DNA from 3 places in the Kitasatospora sp. NPDC098652 genome. Region 2 is predicted to be linked to each of the others. Evidence: riboswitches for the same ligand, from Rfam matches in the RefSeq annotation. Region 2 holds a riboswitch; each other region holds the start of a gene.
What was found. A riboswitch is a leader RNA that binds a small molecule or an ion and turns the genes downstream of it on or off. The one in region 2 is predicted to bind cyclic di-AMP.
Positions count from the first base shown of each region.

Region 1: another riboswitch for cyclic di-AMP. It lies ahead of ACIQWA_RS04300 (hypothetical protein); the one in region 2 lies ahead of ACIQWA_RS27325 (transglycosylase family protein).
Region 3: another riboswitch for cyclic di-AMP. It lies ahead of ACIQWA_RS28470 (M23 family metallopeptidase); the one in region 2 lies ahead of ACIQWA_RS27325 (transglycosylase family protein).

Region 1 is NZ_JBIWAQ010000002.1:45,489-49,920, reverse strand. It holds gene ACIQWA_RS04315 (TetR/AcrR family transcriptional regulator) at 1-136, shown strand, start outside; gene ACIQWA_RS04310 (alpha/beta hydrolase-fold protein) at 412-1,572, shown strand; gene ACIQWA_RS04305 (MoaF-related domain-containing protein) at 1,694-2,029, opposite strand; cyclic di-AMP (ydaO/yuaA leader) riboswitch at 2,450-2,613, shown strand; gene ACIQWA_RS04300 (hypothetical protein) at 2,616-3,962, shown strand; gene ACIQWA_RS04295 (hypothetical protein) at 4,121-4,432, opposite strand, start outside.
Region 2 is NZ_JBIWAQ010000014.1:138,463-142,894, reverse strand. It holds gene eno (phosphopyruvate hydratase) at 1-1,141, opposite strand, end outside; gene ACIQWA_RS27325 (transglycosylase family protein) at 1,430-2,212, opposite strand; cyclic di-AMP (ydaO/yuaA leader) riboswitch at 2,214-2,384, opposite strand; gene ACIQWA_RS27320 (cytochrome P450) at 2,595-3,911, opposite strand; gene ACIQWA_RS27315 (SDR family NAD(P)-dependent oxidoreductase) at 4,214-4,432, shown strand, end outside.
Region 3 is NZ_JBIWAQ010000015.1:180,118-184,549, forward strand. It holds gene ACIQWA_RS28455 (TetR/AcrR family transcriptional regulator) at 66-644, opposite strand; gene ACIQWA_RS28460 (alpha/beta fold hydrolase) at 674-1,498, opposite strand; gene ACIQWA_RS28465 (YiaA/YiaB family inner membrane protein) at 1,601-1,891, opposite strand; cyclic di-AMP (ydaO/yuaA leader) riboswitch at 2,088-2,246, shown strand; gene ACIQWA_RS28470 (M23 family metallopeptidase) at 2,259-3,125, shown strand; gene ACIQWA_RS28475 (hypothetical protein) at 3,181-4,098, opposite strand; gene ACIQWA_RS28480 (GNAT family N-acetyltransferase) at 4,141-4,432, shown strand, end outside.

The sequences.
Region 1 (4,432 bases), on a different contig from region 2:
CCGGGTGGCCCTGGAGCAGTGGGCGGGCTCCGACGCGGCTGTCACCGGCCCCGGCTCCCCGCAGGACCTCGGTGCCCGCTGCATGCGCGAACTCACGGTGGGGCTGCGGCTGTGGGCTCAGCCGGCGGGGGAGTAGCGGGCCGGCGGCGAGCGGGCGAAAGCGAACAGACGGCCGCGAACAGGTGACAGCGAACAGCGAACAGATGACAGCGAACAACTTTCGAAATCTGTTATCTGTTATCTGAAAGTTGAACTCTGTCATCTGTTCGCGGCCTGCCCACAGCCCCCGATCAGCTTCCTCACAGCTCCCGCTAGGGTTGGTGCTCGCGCCCCGGTGGGGGAACCGGGGTGACCTCCTCGGATGTCCCTGAACGGAGGGGTGGGAGTTCGAGGCGTGGGAGCAACTGGAACATGGGTCTGACGAGCCACAAGGTGCTGGCACTGGCCGTGCTGATGGCGGTCGTGATGATGGTCGGCACGGTCTGGCTCTGGCCCAGACTCGCCCGGAAGAGCTGGCAGGCGGTGCTCGGCCGGATCGGCGCGCTGCTCGCCACCCAGCTGGCGGTGCTCGCCGCGCTCGGGCTGGTGGCGAACAACTACTTCGCCTTCTACAGCAGTTGGGACGACCTGATGGGCACGGGCAGCACCGGCCCGGTGGTCATCCACAACAAGGCGGACGCCTCCGGCCGACTGCTGGTCGAGACCATAGGCCAGGCCTCGGTCAAGGGCGGCGGCGCCATGGGCCGGGAGCCCAGCCAGTCCGGCGAGATCCGCAAGGTCCGGATCGACGGCAAGGAAAGCCGGCTGTCGACCGAGGGCTACGTCTACCTTCCGCCCCAGTACTTCCAGCCCGAGTACGCGCAGAAGCAGTTCCCGGCCGTGATCGTCAGCACCGGCTTCCCAGGAATCGCCGAGAACCTGATCACCCGCTTCAACTACCCGGGCGCCGCGCTCAAGCTGCTGCAGGAGGGCCGGATGCAGCCGACCGTCATGGTCCTGATGCGCCCCTCGCCCGCGCTGCCGCAGGACACCGAGTGCGAGGACATCCCCGGCGGCGCCCAGTCCGACACGTACTTCACCAAGGACGTCCCGTCGGCGATCCAGGCCAGCTACCGGGTCTCGACCGACCCGCAGGCCTGGGCCTTCATGGGCAACTCCACCGGCGGCTACTGCGCGCTCAAGCTGGCCATGCGCCACCCGGACGTCTTCCCGACCGCCGTGTCCCTCTCCGGGTACTACGAGGCGGCCGACGACCCGACCACCGGCGACCTCTTCGGCGGCAGCAAGCAGCGCCGCAACGAGGCCGACCTGATGTGGCGGTTGAAGAACCTGCCGCAGCCGAACGTCTCCGTGCTGCTGGCCGGCACCAAGAAGGGCGACGGCAACTACAAGCAGGACACCGAGGCGTTCATCGACGCCGCGAAGAGCCCGATGAAGGTCTCCTACAGCATGCTCGAGAACGGCGGCCACAACTTCGAGACCTGGAGCGCCCTGCTGCCGTCCTCGCTGGAGTGGCTGTCCCAGCACCTCAAGGTCCCGAACCAGCCGGGCCACCCGGGCCAGACCGTCTGACGGCGCCGCCCGCGGAACGCACAGGACACGCAGAACACACGGAACAGGGCAGAACACACACGGAACACACCGACCCCCCGGAAGCCGCGGCTCCCGGGGGGTCGGTCCGTTCCGGCGCCGGTCAGGCGACCCGCTCCAGCGTCCCGGTGTGCAACTGGCCGACCCGGCCGCCCTCGCCCTCGAAGGTCCAGAAGGCCCGTACGGTCAGCGCGTTGAGGTCCATCACGTGGCTGACGGTGATCCCGCTCTGTTCCGTCCAGCTGACGAAGTAGATCTCCGGTGCGACCTCGGCGACGTGCAGCCGCACGTCCTCCCACTGGCCCGCCGACTCACCGAGGCCCTCCCAGCGCAGCCGGGTGCCGTCGGCCGAGTAGGAGTTGCGGAAGGCCGCGCCGTTGTCGGCCCGGAAGACGTAGGTGCGGCCGGCGAAGGCGGGCAGGGGCGCGGGCGCGGTCATGGTGGGGCGGAACCTCTTCTCCGGAACGGGGGACGGGTCGTACGGCTCTGGTCGGTGCTCTTGTGCACCGTGGAAAATCCCAGGGCTCCAATTTATCCGACCGGGCGGATACGGGCGGCTCCACGCCACGGATGTCACGGTTCGGCGGTCACGGTACGGTCCGGCACCGTCGTACCGCGCACCGTGTGCGGCGGGCAGTGCGGCCGGCAGTGCGGGCGGGCCGGACGGGGGAACCGGGCGGCGTCGACTCCGGTGATCAACTCGGCCACCACGCAGCGTCGTTGATCGACACCACTGTGAGCTGTGCGACAACCGGCTTGATCAGGTTGTCCGTCCACGGACGGCCTGCCTAGCCTGCAGTCGTCGTCCGCCGTCGCGGACCCCGCCGCCGGGACGCCGAGTCCCGTCCACCCGCCGGCGAGTACCCGAGCACCACAGCGGACGGGAGCGGGGGAACCAAGGTCAGCGCCCGGCCCGTACGCACCAGCGTGCGGGTCGCGGCTAGGGGTGAAGCCGCTCCACAGGCGGCCGGGCAACTGCAGCCCGAATCCGACAGCTCACCTCGCAGGCGTCGCAGAGGATCCCCATGCACCAGCCTGCCCGGCGCCGTCGCGCGCCCCGCCACGCCCGTCCGTCCCACCGTGGCCGCAACGCCGCCCTCGCCACGACCGGGGCGCTCGCCATCACCGGTGCCGGCCTGCTCGGCCTGCCGTCCGTCTCCGGCGCCCAGGCCGCCACCGGCCCGACCGTCACCCAGGACCGGCTCGCCCCCGCCACCATGGTCGCCGGCAAGGCCGGCACCGCCTCGCTGGCCCTGCACTCCTCGTCCTGCTTCACCGCCAGGACCGTCGGCGTCGGCGTCCGTGACGCGCGCGGCACCAACCTGGACTTCCCGGGCAACGCGAGCAACGTGCAGATCTGCCCCGGCGGATTCAACTACACCAGCGCCGCCCGCACCCTGGCCGCCGGGACGTACACCCAGTTCGGCTTCTGGCAGGACCTCGGCGGCGCGTGGCACAACCTGCCCTCGCAGCAGCTGGTGGTCTCGGCCACGGGTACGCCCACGCCGGCCCCCTCCCCGACGGCGACCCCCACCGCGACCCCCACCGCGACCCCCACGGCGAAGCCGACCGCGACCCCCACGGCGACCCCCACCGCGACCCCGACCCAGACCCCGGCCCCGGCCCCGACCAGCACCCCGACCGCCACGGCCACCCCGACGACCCCGGCGCCGTCCTCCCCGATCGCGGGCAAGTCGCTGACCTGGTCCGACGAGTTCAACGGCCCGATCAACTGGGGCCAGCGCTGGGTCGGTGACAAGAGCACCTCGTACAAGTACGGGAACCACAACCCGGACGACAACAAGCTCGACTGGCTGAACAAGAACAACGTCACCGTCGGGAACGGCGTCGCCACGTTCACCGCCACCCCGGGCGGCCCCACCCTGGAGAACGGCAAGCAGTCCTGGAACACCGGCTTCCTGACCACCGAGGGCTCCGCCGAGGGCTTCCAGGTCAAGACCGGCGACTACGCCGAGACCCGGGTCAAGCTGCCCGCCGGCACCGGCGCCTGGCCCGCCCTGTGGACCTGGAAGAACGGCAACGGGGAGATCGACTCCTTCGAGTACCACCCCGACAACCCGAACCTGCTGGAGCTGACCAACCACGTCAACCCCGGCAACCCCGACTACTACACCGATGCGAGCGCCGTCGCCGCCGACCAGTGGGTGACCATCGGCACCTACTACGGCGCCAACTCGGTCGACTGGTACGTCAACGGCGTCAAGGTGTTCTCGGACGGCAAGGGCGTCGGGGCCAACTTCTCGGCGTACCTGATCCTCAACCTCTCGGTGAGCGCCGGCAAGTACCACCCGGCGCCGCAGGGGAACGCCCCGATCACCATGGCCGCCGACTACGTCCGCGTCTACCGGTGACCGCGTCTACCGGTAACCACTTGTACCGGTGACCACGTCCACCGGTGACCACCTGTACCGGTGACCACGTCCACCGGTAACCACGAGCCCGCCCCACCCGTCACCGGGATCCGGCAGCCGCTCACCGGCGGCCGGTGACCGGTGGGGCGATCCGGCCGTCAGCCCTCGGTCGTCTCGACGACCCGGATGTCGAACGGCTCCCGGTGGCGGATGCCGCCCGGGTCGTCCGCGCTGCGCACCTCGACCGAGCCGCCCACCAGGACCCCGAGCGGCAGATCGGGGGAGAGCAGGACCGGGACGAGGGCGGTCGCGCTGCGCCCCTCCTTCAACCCGGAGCCGAAGACGCAGCGCACCTGCCTGCCGCGTGCGACGACCTTGCAGTCCGTGGGGTAGAACGGGGGGTCCGCGCTCACCCCGTCCGGGAGGGTGACCGTCACCGTGAACGGGGACGCGGTGGTGTCCGGGCCCGC
Region 2 (4,432 bases):
TGGTGGCGACGGCCAGGTCGGCGATGGTGACGTCCTCGGTCTCGCCGGAGCGGTGCGACATCATGCAGCGGTAGCCGTTGCGCTGGGCCAGCTCGACGGCGTCCAGGGTCTCGGTGAGCGAGCCGATCTGGTTCACCTTCACCAGCAGCGCGTTGGCGGTGCCGGTCTCGATGCCCTTGGCCAGGCGGGCCGGGTTGGTGACGAACAGGTCGTCGCCGACCAGCTGGACCTTGTCGCCCAGCTTGACGGTCATGGCCTTCCAGCCGTCCCAGTCCGACTCGTCCAGCGGGTCCTCGATGGAGACCAGCGGGTAGGAGGCGACCAGCTCGGCGTAGTACTCGATGAGCTCGGCGGAGGTCAGCGCCTTGCCCTCGAACTGGTAGGCGCCGTCCTCGTAGAACTCGGAGGCGGCGACGTCCAGGGCGAGCGCGATGTCGCGGCCGGGCACGTAGCCGGCCTTCTGGATGGCCTCGGTGATGAGGTCCAGGGCCTCGCGGTTGCTGTCCAGGTTCGGCGCGAAGCCGCCCTCGTCGCCGAGGCCGGTGGACAGGCCGCGCTCCTTCAGCACGCCCTTGAGGGTGTGGTAAACCTCGACGCCCCAGCGGACGGCCTCGGAGAAGGACTCCGCGCCGATCGGGGCGATCATGAACTCCTGGATGTCGACGTTGGAGTCCGCGTGCGAGCCGCCGTTGAGGATGTTCATCATCGGGACCGGCAGGACGTGCGCGTTCGGGCCGCCCAGGTAGCGGAACAGCGGCAGGTCGCTGGCCTCGGAGGCGGCGTGCGCGACGGCCAGCGAGACGCCCAGGATGGCGTTGGCGCCGAGCGAGGACTTGTCCGGGGTGGCGTCCAGGTCGAGCATGGCCTGGTCGATCAGGCGCTGCTCGGTGGCGTCGTAGCCGACCAGCTCGGGGCCGATCTGCTCGATGACGGCCAGGACGGCCTTCTCCACGCCCTTGCCGAAGTAGCGGTTCTTGTCGCCGTCGCGCAGTTCGAGCGCCTCGAAGGCGCCGGTCGAGGCACCCGACGGAACAGCGGCACGACCCGTGCTGCCGTCGTCGAGGCCGACCTCGACCTCGACCGTGGGGTTGCCGCGGGAGTCGAGGATTTCACGGGCTACGACGACATCGATGGACGGCACGAAGCATCTCCTTGCGGAAGCAGGGTCCGGCTGCGGGTGGTGCCGTCGGCCGGACGATTGCGGAGTCGTTACGACCAGAGCCTAACCGCCCGGGCTCCCGGGGCCACGTCGGCCTGGGCTGCGTCTCACCGTGTGGCCCGGCTACCCACCGGTAGTTCACCTGCTCGTCCCGGCGCGTCCCACCGGGGCGGGCGGACGCGGACGTAGGGGGCCGCCGGGCGCGGCCCCCTACCTGTCCAGCGTGTCGTCACCTGTCCAGCGTGTCGTCCGCCGTGGAAACGGTCCGGCTCAGCCCAGGTGCAGGACCTGGCCGGGCACGATCAGGTCCGGGTTGCCGCCGACCGTGCCGCGGTTGCCGTCGTACAGCGCCTGCCAGCCGCCGGACACGCCCTGGGCGGTGGCGATGCCCGACAGGGTGTCGCCGTCCCGGACGGTGTAGTCGTGGCCGGTCGTGGCGGCCGGGGCCTGGGCGGCCCGCGGGGCGGCGTGCTTGGGGGCGTACTGCTGCGCCGACGGGTCGGCGGGCTTCTCGGCCTGCTTCGGCGCGGCGTGCTTCGGCGCGTACTGCTGGACCGGCTTCGACTGGGCGGGCTTCGCGGCGGCCTTGGGGGCCTGCTGCTTGGGCGCCTGCTGCTGGGCCTGCTGCTTCTGCGGCTTGGCGTCCGAGGAGGTGTCCACCTCGGCCGGGGCACCGCCCTTGCTCAGGCCGGCCTTCTTGGAGCAGACCGGCCAGGCGCCGGGGCCCTGCGAGGCGAGGACCTTCTCGGCGACCGCGATCTGCTGCGCCTTGCTGGCCTGGTTGGCCTGCGCCGCGTACGCGGTGCCGCCGTACGCCTTCCAGGTGCTGGGGGTGAACTGGAGGCCGCCGGAGAAGCCGTTGCCGGTGTTGATGCTCCAGTTGCCGCCGCTCTCGCACTGGGCGACGGAGTCCCAGACGGAGGCCGGGGCGGCGGAGGCACCGGTGGCGGTGAGGAGCGGCAGTGCGAGTCCGACGCCGGCCACACCTGCGACGGCGATGGCCTTCTCGGCCTGGGTGCGACGACGATGACGGCCAGTTCCAACGAACAGCATGAAGGTCCCTCTCCGCACGCCTGCGAGGTGAGCTGTCGGGTTCGGACCGGGAGGTGGCCCGGCCGCCGTCTGCGGAATCGATTCCGCGCGGGCGGCTTCACCCCGAGCCGTGGAGGAACGGCAACAAACCTGGTTCCCCCGCCCCTGCCCAGGGTTCTGGTCGGTTTCCCGTGACGCGGCGGGCAGGATTCGGCGTCCCGCGCACGAGGTCCGCAGCTGCGAACTCCACGGAGACTAGACAGATCCTCAGACGAATCACAAGCTCATATCACCGACATCACACCAGAATTACGGCCCGTGTTCGATCGCCTACCAACGGCGGGTCTTTGTCCGGTTTGATGGGCGTTCATACCGTCGCTGGTGGCCGGTTCCGGATGCCTCGTCAGCGTGTCGCCGGCTCAGGAAGGCCGTGCGGCGACCTGAGCTCCGGACTGAATTCGACCGGAAGTTCGCGCAATCCACGCATGATCAGGCCACCCCGCCAGCGCAGATTCTCCGGGCTTTCGGCCAGGCGCAGATCGGGCAGCCGGGAAAGCAGCGTGGCCAGCGCGGACCGCCCCTCCAGCCGGGCCAGCGGGGCGCCGATGCAGTAGTGGATGCCGTGCCCGAACCCCAGGTGGGGGTTGTCGCTCCGGGCCAGGTCGAGGGTGTTCTCGTCGGAGAACCTGGCCGGATCGCGGTCCGCCGCCGCCAGCACCACCAGCACCGGATCCCCGACCGGGATCTCCACCCCGCCGATGGTCAGCGGACGGGTCGCGAACCGCCAGGTCGCCAGCTCCACCGGCCCGTCGTAGCGCAGGAGTTCCTCGATCCCGGTCTCCAGCAGCGCGGTCTCGCCGCGGGCCACCGACTCCTGCAGCAGGGCCCGCTGCCCGGGATTGCGCAGCAGCGCGTACGTGCCGTTGCCGATGAGGTTCACCGTCGTCTCGAACCCGGCGAAGAGGAGGATGAAGGCCATCGCGGCGGCCTCGTTCTCGGTCAGGTGCTCGCCGTGGTCGCTCGCCCGGATCAGGCCGGAGATCAGGTCGTCCCCGAGATCCGCCCGCTTGCGGTGGATCAGCTCCAGCAGGTACGCCCGCATCCGCTTCACCGCCCGCCCCACACCGCCGCGTTGGCCGCCCGCCTGGCCCGGCTTGGTGTGGCGCAGCATCATTCCGGCCCAGTCGCGGAAGTCGTCCTGGTCCTCGGCCGGCACGCCCAGCATGTCGCAGATCGCGTAGATGGGGAGCGGGAACGCGAACTCGTGGATCAGGTCCGCCGAACCGCGCTGCGCGAAGCCGTCGATCAGCCGGTCGGTCAGCTGCTGGACCCGCGGCTCGAACTCGGCCACCCGGCGCGGGGTGAACGCCTTCGCCACCAGGCGGCGCAGCCGGGTGTGGTCCGGCGGGTCGATGTTCAGCAGGTGGGTCATCAGGTCCGCCTGCCGCTCCCCCGGGATGCCCACCCGGCCGGTGCGGTGCGCCTGCTCGCTGTGGTGCGCCGGGTTCTTCGACAGCCGGCTGTCCGCGAGCGCCTGCCGGGCGTCCGCGTAGCGCGTCACCAGCCAGGCCTCCACCCCGCTCGGCAGCTTGGTGCGGTGCACCGGCGCGTGCTCGCGCAGCCAGGCGTAGGCGGGGTACGGGTCGGCGGCGAACTCCCAGGTGAAGAGCTGCGGGTCGGGCTGGGCGGCGGGCTGGGCGCCCTCGGGCTGAGCTGGCATGGGTCGACCGTAACCGCTGGACCGGACGGGCCCGGACCACCGGCGGACGCGCCCTCGCCACCGGCCGGAGGTCACCGCCGCGCGAACCGTCCGTGACCGGCGCGCGAGCGGGGCGCCGACACTCCGTGGACGGCTCGTGGACGCCGGGTGGACAGGCCTTGGCCAGCTCTTGGCCGGGCGGCAGGCGTGAGCCTGGTCACCTGCGGGGTAATCCCTGTTGCGGAGGGTCAGGACCTGCCTACGATCCTCCGAAGTACGCGCGGGCGCCGGTGCGGTGCCGCCCGCAGGGAGGAGCTGGACCAATGACGGTCAGCGGAGCAGTCGTCGTCATCGCGGTACTCGCGGGCGGTTCGGGGGCCGACCTCGCCCGCCGGTTCGCCGCGGCCGACGCCGCCGGGATGCTGATCGCCGACACCCACGTCGGCGTCGCCGAGGACCTCGCCGCCGAACTCGACCGGCCGGGCTGCCCCGTGGTCGGCGTCTCCGGCGACATCCGCCGGCCCAGCGACGTCGCCGCCCTG
Region 3 (4,432 bases), on a different contig from region 2:
GGGGTACCTCCCGGCCGAAGGCTGGGGGAGCGTCGCGGGCCCCGGCCTGAGCCGCGGGGCGCGGTCTAGGCGGTGGCCGTTCCGGGCCAGGTGTGGAGGGCGGTGGTGAGGGTGGTGATGAGGCGGTCGTGGGAGGTGGTGGGGTCCTCGGCGAGTTGGAAGGCGCCGGCGATGGAGAGGGAGGCGAAGCCGTGGGCGAGCGAGCGGACGGTGCGGGCGGCGTGGATGGCTTCGGGGCCGTCGAGGCCGTAGCCGCGGAGGACGGCGACGATGACGCCGACGAGCCGGGTGGCGGCGCGGGTGAGGTCGTCGTCGGGCTGGGGGGCCTGGGGGAGGGCGGCGTAGCGGTGGGGGTGTGCGGTGGCGTAGGCCTGGTAGGCGCGCAGGACGGCGGTGACGGCGTCGTCCCCGCTGCGGCCGACGGCGGCGTCCGCGAGCCGGTCGGCGAGCTCCTCGGTGACCCGGACCGCGATGAGGCGCCGCAACTCGCCGAGTCCGCCGCTGACGTGCTTGTACAGCGAGGGGGTGGCGACGCCGGCCCGGGTGGCGACGGAGGCGAGGGTGAGGGCTTCACCGCCCTGGTCGTCGATGAGGGCGAGGGCGTGGTCGACGACCTGGTCGGGGGTCAGTCCTACGCGGGGCATGGCTTGGTTCTCTCCGTACGGGCGGGGGTTCAGGCGAGTTCGGCGAGGAAGGGCAGCAGGGCGTCGGCGACGGCCTGCGGGTTGTCGGCCATCGGGTAGTGCCCGGACCCTTCGATCATCACCTTGCGGGCGCCGAGCTTCTCGGCCTGGAGGTCGGCGACGGCCTCGGGCTTCGGGAAGTCGGGGTCCTTGCTGCCCATGAGAACGAGGGCCGGGCAGCGGACGGCCGCGCACCAGCCGACGGGTGCGGAGTCGCCGGTGACGTGGCCGCGGGTGGCGGTCCGCCGGCCGGGGGTGCGCAGGGCGGCGACGAGCCCGTCGACGTAGCCGTCGAGGTCGGCGGGGCGGGGGCCGGGGTAGGCCATCTTGCGCAGGTAGAAGCCCCAGACGCCGGGCCACCGGACCATGGCGGCGCCCATGGCGACCATGACGCCCCGCATGAGGGCGTTGGACCGGTGTTCGACGAAGGCGTCGATCAGGGCGATCCCGGCGACCCGCTGGGGTGCGTCGCTGGCGACCTTGACGACCGTCGCCCCGGTGTAGGACTGCCCGACCAGGACGGCCCGTTCGATGCCGAGGTGGTCGAGCAGGGCGAGGACGTCGGTGGCGATGGCGGCGGGCCCGTAGTCGTCCCAGACGATCGAGGAGTCGCCGAAGCCGCGCAGGTCCATGGTGACGACCCGGTGGCCGGCGGCGGTGAGCAGCGGGTGCAGGTGCCGGTAGGCGTGGCGGGAGTCGAGCATCCCGGGGAGGAGGACGACGGGGGTGCCGTCGCCCTGCCGGGTGTCGTCGTACGCGAGGCGGCCGCCGGGGACGTCGAGGAACTGGGTGCTCGGGGTGCTGGTGCCGTTCATGGTGGGCCTCCGCCGGCTCGCTCGTTTCTGCCTGTAGCCATAAAGCTAAGGCTAATAGCCTTAGCCGTCAAGCGTCCGGCCGACGACGAGGGCGCTTCCCGTTCACGCCCCCTCGACCCGGAAGGGGTCGTGCTCGCTGAGCAGCTTCTCCAGCCGGGCCTGGTCGACCCGGGCGACGGTGTCCAAGGACTCCTGTCGGTCCCGGATCACCTTGGCCAGCGTGAACGAGGAGGTGACGGTGTAGAGGAGGCCGATCCCGAGGAAGGCCCGGGTCCAGCCGCCCACCGGCAGGTAGGCGATCCCGGCGGCGAGGGCGGTGCCGGAGAGGGCGAAGGAGAGGACGGCCTGGACGAAGTACGCGGCCGTGGTCCGTGACTGCATCGGTGCGCTCATGGCGCCAGGATGCGACGGGGCGGCCGGGTCGCACATGAGTAGGAGTACTCAGATGGGCCCGGTGGCTGAGGGGTCGTTCGTTGACGTCCGATCACCTGTTCCACAGTGGCCCCGGGCGGATGGCTTGGAATCAGAGCGTCCTAGGATTAACGTTTGATAACGCAGCGCGGTCGTCAACGCCGTACCCAGACGGCACCGTGCGCCGTCGCCTAATCCCGCCGACCGGCCTCCGGGCAGGTCAGGGAGCCGGGGAACCACGTTCCTTGGGGTGAATCGGCGGGGCTCCGGCCCGGCCGTAGGAGACCTTCCTGCTCCGAACCCGTCAGCTAACCCGGTAGGCGCGAAGGAAGGAAAGGAGCGCGCCTCCGTGGCGTCGACGCACACCCCGGCACACCCGGCCGGCCCCGCAGCCGGTACCCAGCTCCTCGACCACCCCGGCCCGCACGGTGCCGAGCCCCGCGACGGCGGGTCCGCCGGACCGGCCGAGCCGTTCGCCCCGGAGGCCGAGGCCAACCGCCACCGGATGCCGCGTCAGGCCCGCGGGGCCTCCCCGCTGCTCGGCGTCACCGCCGTCGCCGCGACCCTGGGCGCCACCGGCTTCGCCTCCGCGACCCCGGCCGCCGCACCCGCCGTCGAGGCCCCGGACGAGACGCCCGTCGCCCTGGCCGCCGACCCCGGCCTCGCGCTCGCCGCCCGGATCCAGCAGCAGGCCGACAGCCAGCGCACCGCCGCCGAGGAGGGTGCCCGGGTCCAGGCCGCCCAGGAGGCCGAGGCCAAGGCCGCCGCCAAGGAGGCGGAGGCCAAGCGCGCCGCCGAGGAGGCCGAGCGGGCCAAGGCCGCCGCCCTCACCCTGCCGGTGAAGGACTACAACCTCTCCGCCCACTACGGCCAGAGCGCCCGCTACTGGGCCCACCTGCACACCGGCCTGGACTTCGCCGCCGACACCGGCACCGCGGTCTACGCCGTCGGCCAGGGCACCGTCACCTCGGCCGGCTGGTCCGGCTCGTACGGCTACCGGATCGTCGAGACCCTGCCCGACGGCACCGAGATCTGGTACTGCCACCTCTCCTCGATCATCAAGGGCTCCGGCAAGGTCACCGCCGGCCAGCAGATCGGCAAGGTCGGCGCGACCGGCAACGTCACCGGCCCGCACCTGCACCTGGAGGTCCGCCCCGGCGGCGGCGCCCCGGTCGACCCGGAGACCTGGCTCCAGCAGCGCGGCCTCACCCCGTAGGACCGATGACGCGGCAGGGCCCCGGGCGGCGCGCCCGGGGCCCTGCCGCGTCAGCTCACTCCTGCTCGTCCTGCTCGTCCTGCTCCTCCAGCTCCTCCTGCTCGTCCGCGGGCAGCTGCGCCAGGTAGGCGTCGATCTCGGCCGCCCCCGGCTCCGGCGCGAGCTCCGGGAACTCCTCCACCAGTAGCCGCGGCAGCCCGGGCACCGTCCACTCGCCGAGCAGGTCGAGCGCCGCCTCGGCCGCCGCCGCCTCGAACTCCTCGAAGCCACCGGCCAGTTCGTCCGGCATCGGGCGCCCCAGCGCGTTCAGCTCGGCCAGGTTGCGGTAGCTGCGCCGCATCAGGCCCTGCTCCAGCAGCAGCCGCGCGCCGTCGGTGGCCATGCCGACGGACAGCACCCGGCCCGGCCCCCAGCCCTGCTCGTCCGGGTCGTCCAGCCAGCCGGTCGGCGTCAGCGCCTCGTACCCGGCCAGCCGCTGCTCCTCGTCGAGCGCCGCGAAGCCGGCCAGCCAGTCCCGGACGGTCGCCGGATCTGTCACGTCCACCCCGTGCGCGTGCAGCAGCACCGCGTACAGCCGGGGCCAGGTCACCAGGTCGGCGCGGCGCAGCAGCCCGGCCGCGACCTCACCCTGCCACTCGGCCTCGGCGTGCAGCCGCTCCTGGCGCTTGGCGTTGAGCCGCTTCGCCGCCCGCTGGTGGTCGACCAGCAGCCGTACGGCCTCGCCGTACGCGAGCGGGTCCTGCTCCGGCGCGGGTTGGACGTAGAGGTGGAGCCGTTCGTACAGCAGGTGCTCCACCTCGTCGGAGGTGAGTTCGGGCCAGCCGTCGTGCATCCTGCCCCCGCCCAGCTCCAGCAGCGCCAGCACCGCGCGCAGCGGCGCTTCGGCCACCGGCGCGCGGTCCTGGCCGGCCGCCCAGGCGAGCAGGTCGGCGGCCCTGGTGCGCGGGGCGAGCCGCAGGTCTTCGTCGTTCATGTTCCGAACGGTAGCCGCCGGACGCCGGTAGGGTCGGCAGCCATGGTCCCCGTACGCCTCGCCGGCCCCAGGCTCGCCCTCCGCGAGTACCGCCACACCCCGGAGGAGGTGGACGCGCTGCACGCGCTGTACGGCGATCCGGAGGTGACCCGCTACCTCCCCTTCGAGCCGCGCGACCGCGAGACCTGCGCCGACCAGCTCGAGCTCTACCTGGAGGAGGCGATGGCCGAGGAGCGGGGCGTCTACCGGCTCGCCGTCGTCCGGCGCGAGGACGCCGAGGACCCGGAGGACGCGCTGCCGATCGCGCACGCCAGCCTCACCCTCGGCAAGTACC